DNA from 2 places in the Pseudoalteromonas sp. 13-15 genome. Region 2 is predicted to be linked to the other one. Evidence: riboswitches for the same ligand, from Rfam matches in the RefSeq annotation. Region 2 holds a riboswitch; the other holds the start of a gene.

Region 1 (3,423 bases), 240 kb from region 2:
CCAATCACGCTTTGCCCTTCACCTGTATGTTGCACAATGTACTGGGTAGACTTAAATCCGGCCATGCTGGTGGTTAAAAAGTATAGTGCTTGCTGAGTGTTCAGCTGAGGAATAAGCTCTTCAATATTTCCCATTCCATTATGAGAAACGACTAATATTGAATTTGCAGCAAGATAAGGTTTTACTTGTGAAAATGCATCTTGAACCTGAAAAGCTTTAACTGTAAAAATAACAACATCATAACTAGGTTGTTGCGCCAGATCGCTTAAATTAATAAAGCGTGCATTAATGTTATCTGACGGAGCGTTTTTACGGCTATAAAAACGCGTATTGCAGGTTGGTTTGCGTGTTAAAACATGAACATTATTTTTGTGACTTAAAAAGTGGCTTAGTAACAAGCCAATAGCGCCATCGCCTACAATTAAAATATTAGTCATAGGGATTCTTTTTTCGAGGTGTAAAAATAACTCTTAGTAAAAAGTAACTAGCAGCACCAGCAAAATCAGCTATAAAATCGCCAATAGAGGCCTGCCTGTAGGGGAGTGCGTCTTGCATTATTTCAATTGATGCGCCGTAACCGGCCAATAACAAAATTTGTGCGTACAAAGGAAGCTTAAACGCTTTATCCATAATAATAGCAAGCACAAAAAAAATCCCAAAATGGGCTACTTTATCAATGTGTGGAAATAGGTTAGCTGCGCCTTTTATTTCTTTGGCAAATAAAAAAGTAAACGCTACGATGCTGAGCAAAAAAACAGCTTGGTAAACACGCCTTGTCACGTAAAATCCTAGAGTCGCTTAAAAAAGAAGCTTAAGTATATCAAACTAAATTAGTATCGCACCTGAACAAGATGCAGAAAAATGTAAAGATTTATAATTTTAGCGTTATAATTGCGCCATAAAATTAAGATTGAATAGTTAGGAGAAAACCAATGCCTTCATTTGATATTGTATCTGAAGTAGAAATGAACGAAGCACAAAATGCGGTAGATAATGCAAACCGTGAACTTGAGACTCGCTTTGACTTTAGAGGTGTTGATGCATCTATTGAGCTAAACGACAAAACAATTAAGCTAAAAGCTGAAGCTGATTCACAGGTTATGCAATTGTTTGATATTTTAGCGGGTAAAGTTTCTAAGCGTGGTATGGATGTAGCGAGCTTAGAGTTGCAAGATATTAGCCGTGCAGGTAAAAATGTTTTTCGTAACGTTGCGCTAAAGCAAGGTATTGAAAAAGATGTGGCTAAAAAAGTAGTAAAAGCCATTAAAGATTCTAAAGTAAAAGTGCAAGCGGCTATTCAAGGCGAGGAAGTACGCGTAACGGGTAAAAAGCGTGATGACTTACAAGCTGCTATGCAAGTGGTGCGTACTGCCGATTTAGGTCAGCCATTTCAGTTTAAAAACTTCCGCGATTAATTATAAAAGCCTTTTTGGGCGCTTTATAAATAAAAAGCCAAATAGCCGCGCAGGTTATTTGGCTTTTTTTATAAACGCTACATAGTTTTTGTTTTTAATTGATTCGCTTTTTAGCTGTATAGACGTCCGTTGACATTTTTTATTAAACTCCTCACAATAGCGGCCTATTTTCAAGGTGCTTATTAATCTTTTCAACGGTTTGATTTTTTTAATAAGATAATCGGGAAGTTGGTGCGTTTTCATGATGACTACAATCCCAACACTGCCCCCGCAACGGTAAAGTAATGCATAAAGCTATGTACTTACTGAGTCCGGAGACCGGCCTTGATGTAATCTTACTTAGTTCTTTGCGGTGGGCAAAGAAGGGGAACTTCATGTTAAAAAAAACAACTCTTGGCGTTGCAATTACTGCTGCGCTGTCACTATCTGTATCTGCTGAAGAGCAATCAATCGAAACCATTACGGTAACCGCTAATAAGTTTGAACAATCAATTACTGATGTATTAGCGAGTGTAAATGTTATAACTCGTAATGACATTGAAACCAGTAATGTTCGCGACTTACCAACGCTACTAACCACTCAAGTTGGGTTTCAGGTCAACCCTAACGGCGGTTTTGGTCAAAATGCCGGTGTTTCATTGCGCGGTACAGGGTCAGGTGATACGCTCATTTTAATAGACGGTGTACGCACCGGTTCGGCAACGCTTGGTCAAAAAGCATTAAGTAATGTGCCATTAAATAGTATTGAACGCATAGAAATAATTAAAGGTTCACGTGCAGCTATTTATGGCTCTGATGCGTTAGCAGGTGTTATTAATATTATTACTCGGGAGTCAGATAACCTTTCGGTCAGTGCTACGTTTGGATCTGACGCGTACCAAGACTACCAGATTGCTGGCTCTGTAAAAGCAGGCGATGTAACAACGGCTTTTAATGCAGGGTTTGAAAAGACGGACAACTTTGATGTACTTCAAGGTGCAGCACCCGATGAAGACGGTTTTGAAAACAAAAACCTTGGCTTTAAAGTAAACTATACCGACACACATTTCGGTAACTTTAAGTTACTAGGGCAATACAGCGAAGGCTTTGCTGATTACGACAGCCGCTTTAGTCCTGCCGATAGCACGATTGAGCGAGGGGATTTTAAAAATTACCAGCTTTCGGCTGGTTGGAATAAAGACTATAAAAATCAAAATCACAGCCTTGATATAGCATTTGCAACGGATGACTCAGACAATCGTTATGTTGATTTTTCTCAAGGGCCAACAACAAGTACGTTTGTTACTAAGCGCTCACAAATTGACTACAACGGCCAATACCGCTTAAACGACACGTTAAACATTAGTGGTGGTATTAATTGGTACAATGATGACGTATCACAAAGCTCAACCACGTTTGAAGTGCAAGAGCGCGATGTATTAGCTGTATTTGTTGGCGCATATTACGATGCGGATGAGTTGCTTGCCAATTTAACTGTTCGTCAAGATGACGATGAGCAATTTGGTAATGAAACAACGTACACAGCGGCAGCTGGCTATCACTTATCTGAAGACGCAACATTTAGAATAAGCCAAAGCACGGGCTTTAAAGCGCCAACATTTAATGATTTGTACTTTCCTCTTTACGGCAATGCCAATCTTCAACCTGAAACGTCAGTGAATCGTGAGCTTGGCTTAAACGTCGACTTTGATACTGTACGTGTCGATGTCGCCATTTTTAGAAATGAAATTGAAGATAAAATTGATTATGACGCTAATTTTGCACTCACCAATATTAATGAGGCTCAATATGAAGGTGTTGAATTTAGTTTAGCCAATCAAATTTTTGGTTTTGATAGTAATGTGAATTTTGCTTACCTAAGTGCCGAAGATAAAGAAACAGGCGAAGCGCTTAGAAACGTTGCCAAACGAACCTTTAATTGGGAGCTTGCAAAACAGTTTGGTGCATTTGATACAAGCATAGAAATGCAATATCGCGGTGAGCGAGCAGGGGCGGTTTCGCAATTGGG
Region 2 (3,423 bases):
AAAGGAACTGATAGAAACACTCATAAATTTACTACCTACCATTAAGGCACATGCTTAGTAATTGGGTTTTAAGTGGGTACATATTTGTATGATTGATGTTCATGTCCTTTTGATTTCATAAATAATGCAGTTTTATTAACTTTAAAAGTCAAAAATATTTCATTTGTAATATTTCTGTCATTTAGTGGTGACAAACTGCAGTCGTTTTAAAAATTAGTCTTTTGTGATTATCGAGGAAATAACATGAAATTTGTAAAATCGAGCTTATGTGTCGCTTTGCTAAGTGGTTTATCTTTTAATGTACTTGCTGACGTTGATGTTTACGGTAAAGCAAATGTGACTGTTCAGTCTACAGATGACGGCGAAGGGTCGTTCACTGAAATTAAAAGTAATGCATCTCGTTTTGGCCTTAAAGGTTCAGAAAAAATTACCGATGGCTTAGAAGCAGTTTATAAGTTTGAGTTTCAAGTTGATGTAACAGATGCAGACTCAAAAGGCGACGACGATAATATTTCTGCGCGTAACCAATATGTTGGTGTTAAAGGCTCGTTTGGTCAGGTAGTAGTGGGTCGTAACGACACGGCGTTTAAACAAGCGCAAGGTAAACTCGATTTATTTAATGACCTTGAAGGCGATATTAAAAACGTATTCAAGGGTGAAAACCGTTTAGGTGATTCAATTACATATACTTCAAACTCATACGAAGGTTTTAAAGTACTTGCTACTTTTATTGCTGAGGATGATGTAGATGCTGATAACGGTTACTCAATGGCAGTAACTTACGGTGATTCAGCACTTAAAAAGAGTGCGGTATATGCCTCAATTGCAGCTGACAGCGAAGTAAATGGTTACGATGTTGTACGTGCGTCAATCCAAGGTAAAGTTGAAGACTTTAAACTCGGTGCTATGTACCAAACTCAAGAAAAAGTAGACGGTTCAGCTGAAGGTGACGGTTACTTATTAAATGCAGCATACAGCATGGGTAAAAATACGTTTAAAGTTCAGTACCAAGCAATGGACTTTGACGATAGCGATGATAAAACAGCTATTTCAGTGGGTGTTGATCACAAGCTTAACAAAAACATTAAAGTATTTGGCTTTTACTCAAGCTTTGATATGGACAACAACGTAGACCAAGATTACTTAGGTTTAGGTATGGAATATAAGTTTTAACGACGAGTTAAAACACTCCCTTTTTAACCGCGCTGTAATTAGCGCGGTTTTTTTTGCTTTAAATTATTTACTTACCCGCCCATAATAGAGCTTCATTTGGAATGAGGTGCAATTCCTCAACTGTTCCCGCAACTGTAATTAGCGCTATGCTTTAAGTCAGATACAAATCAATTTTTAATGAGCGGGCCTACTCATGCTAATTTTAATGTACTCCTTTTTGGTGGTTGCATTACAAGTGGGTACTCGTGTCTAGGACAGAGTATTGCAAACTAAAGCACCAATATTAAACGTTCAAAATCTCTCGTGGGGAATAGCAAATAAACCTATTCTCAAACACATTAATGTGCAAATACCCGAAGGTAAATTTGTGGGCTTAATTGGCCCTAATGGCGCAGGTAAGTCGAGTTTACTGCGTTGTTTATATCGTTTTAATAAGCCTAATGAAGGGGTTATAGAGTTTAATAACCATGATATTTGGCAGCTTAAAAGTGATGAATATGCAAAGTGCGTTGCTGTTGTTTTACAAGAGGCGCCATCGCATTTTAATTTGTCGTTATTTGATGTTGTGGCTCTTGGCCTAACGCCTCATAAATCGTTATTTAGTTCAACATCGCAAAGCGAAAAACAACAAATCACTCTAGCTATAAAAACGGTAGGGCTTGAGCTGCACACAAATCAAAATTTTGAATCGCTCTCTGGGGGCGAAAAGCAGCGGGCACTCATTGCACGTGCTATTGTTCAGCAACCTCAGCTGTTAATTATGGATGAGCCCACTAGCCACCTTGATGTTAAATATCAAATACAGGTTATGGAGCTGGCAAAGTCTCTTGGTGTTACAGTATTTGCTTCGTTTCATGATCTTAATTTGGCTAGCGCTATGTGTGATGAGCTTGTCGTCATTAAAAATGGAGAAATAACGCATACCGGCTCTCCTGCAGAGGTACTGACTGAGCACATGCTTGATGATGTATTTGGTGTATGCGCTCAGGTTAGTAACCATCCTCAAGAATCTCAATTGGGTAAAGTTACGCCTCATATTACCTACTTTTATGGTTACAAATAATATGTTAGCAATGCATGTACGCCATTCAGTTGCACTGATTATTTGCATTACTATTGCCTTAGTAAGTTTATTTTTAGCATTGAGCTTTGGTGCTGCAGATACCTCAATACAGGATGTATTTAACAGTTTTATTTATTTAAATGATGCTTCATTCACCAGCCGTATTATTTTTGAATTAAGAATGCCCCGTACATTATTGGCGTTTTTAGCCGGTGCGGGGTTAGCTATTGCTGGGCTAATTTTACAAACCGTGACACGTAACCCACTAGCAGATCCTTACTTATTCGGTATATCGTCAGGTGCTTCGTTTGGTGTAGTTGTACTTATGGCATTTGTAGGAATTAGCGCGGGTTTTATGCTTTCGGCCGCAGCCTTGCTTGGTAGCTTATTAGCAATGAGCTTACTTATATTAATTGCCACAAGGCAGCAGGGCGGGCAAGTTGAGTCTATGTTACTTGCTGGTGTTGCACTCTCGTTTTTATTTAGTGCATTTACGAGTTTGTTGCTTTATTGGAGCGAGCCGCAAGCCGTTGCAGCTATTTTATTTTGGACCTTAGGAAGTTTTGCTCGTGCGCAGTGGGCAACACTTTGGATCCCCTTTTTAGTGATTACACTGTGCACCTGCGTAATGATTAGTTTTAGGCGCCAGCTTAATGCCATGTTATTAGGTGACGAAAGTGCCATAACCCTTGGTGTTAAAGTGCATCGATTTAGGGTGCTGATGCTAATTTTAAGCTCATTAATAACCGCTGTGCTGGTGGCAATGTGTGGCGGTATTGGTTTTGTTGGATTAATGGTGCCACATATTGTGCGCTTTTTTATTTCACAAGGCACCGTAGCAGGGCTATTAATAACAAGCTTAGCAGGAGGCACATTTATGGTGTGGGTCGATGTACTGTCTCGTTCTTTACTTCAAAATCAAGAGTTGCCAGTAGGGGTGATCACGGCCGCTATGGGGAGTGCGTTTTTCTTAAGTTTACTCTTTTTTAGAAAGTCTAAGGTGTAGCCATGAAAACACTCATGATACAGGGTACTACCTCGGATGCGGGAAAAAGCACCTTAGTGGCTGCACTTTGCCGAGTATTTGCAAATCAAGGCATAAAAGTCGCACCGTTTAAGCCACAAAATATGGCACTTAATAGCGCAGTGACAAACGACGGTGGCGAAATTGGCCGTGCGCAAGCTTT

Evidence for each region. A riboswitch is a leader RNA that binds a small molecule or an ion and turns the genes downstream of it on or off. The one in region 2 is predicted to bind cobalamin.
Region 1: another riboswitch for cobalamin. It lies ahead of ATS72_RS07740 (TonB-dependent receptor domain-containing protein); the one in region 2 lies ahead of ATS72_RS08935 (ABC transporter ATP-binding protein).

The regions. Positions count from the first base shown of each region.
Region 1 is NZ_CP019162.1:1,676,619-1,680,041, reverse strand. It holds gene ATS72_RS07755 (ketopantoate reductase family protein) at 1-437, opposite strand, end outside; gene ATS72_RS07750 (VanZ family protein) at 430-780, opposite strand; gene ATS72_RS07745 (YajQ family cyclic di-GMP-binding protein) at 933-1,415, shown strand; cobalamin riboswitch at 1,593-1,756, shown strand; gene ATS72_RS07740 (TonB-dependent receptor domain-containing protein) at 1,790-3,423, shown strand, end outside.
Region 2 is NZ_CP019162.1:1,916,584-1,920,006, reverse strand. It holds gene ATS72_RS08945 (LysR family transcriptional regulator) at 1-58, shown strand, start outside; gene ATS72_RS08940 (porin) at 244-1,173, shown strand; cobalamin riboswitch at 1,221-1,359, shown strand; gene ATS72_RS08935 (ABC transporter ATP-binding protein) at 1,436-2,236, shown strand; gene ATS72_RS08930 (FecCD family ABC transporter permease) at 2,238-3,242, shown strand; gene ATS72_RS08925 (cobyric acid synthase) at 3,245-3,423, shown strand, end outside.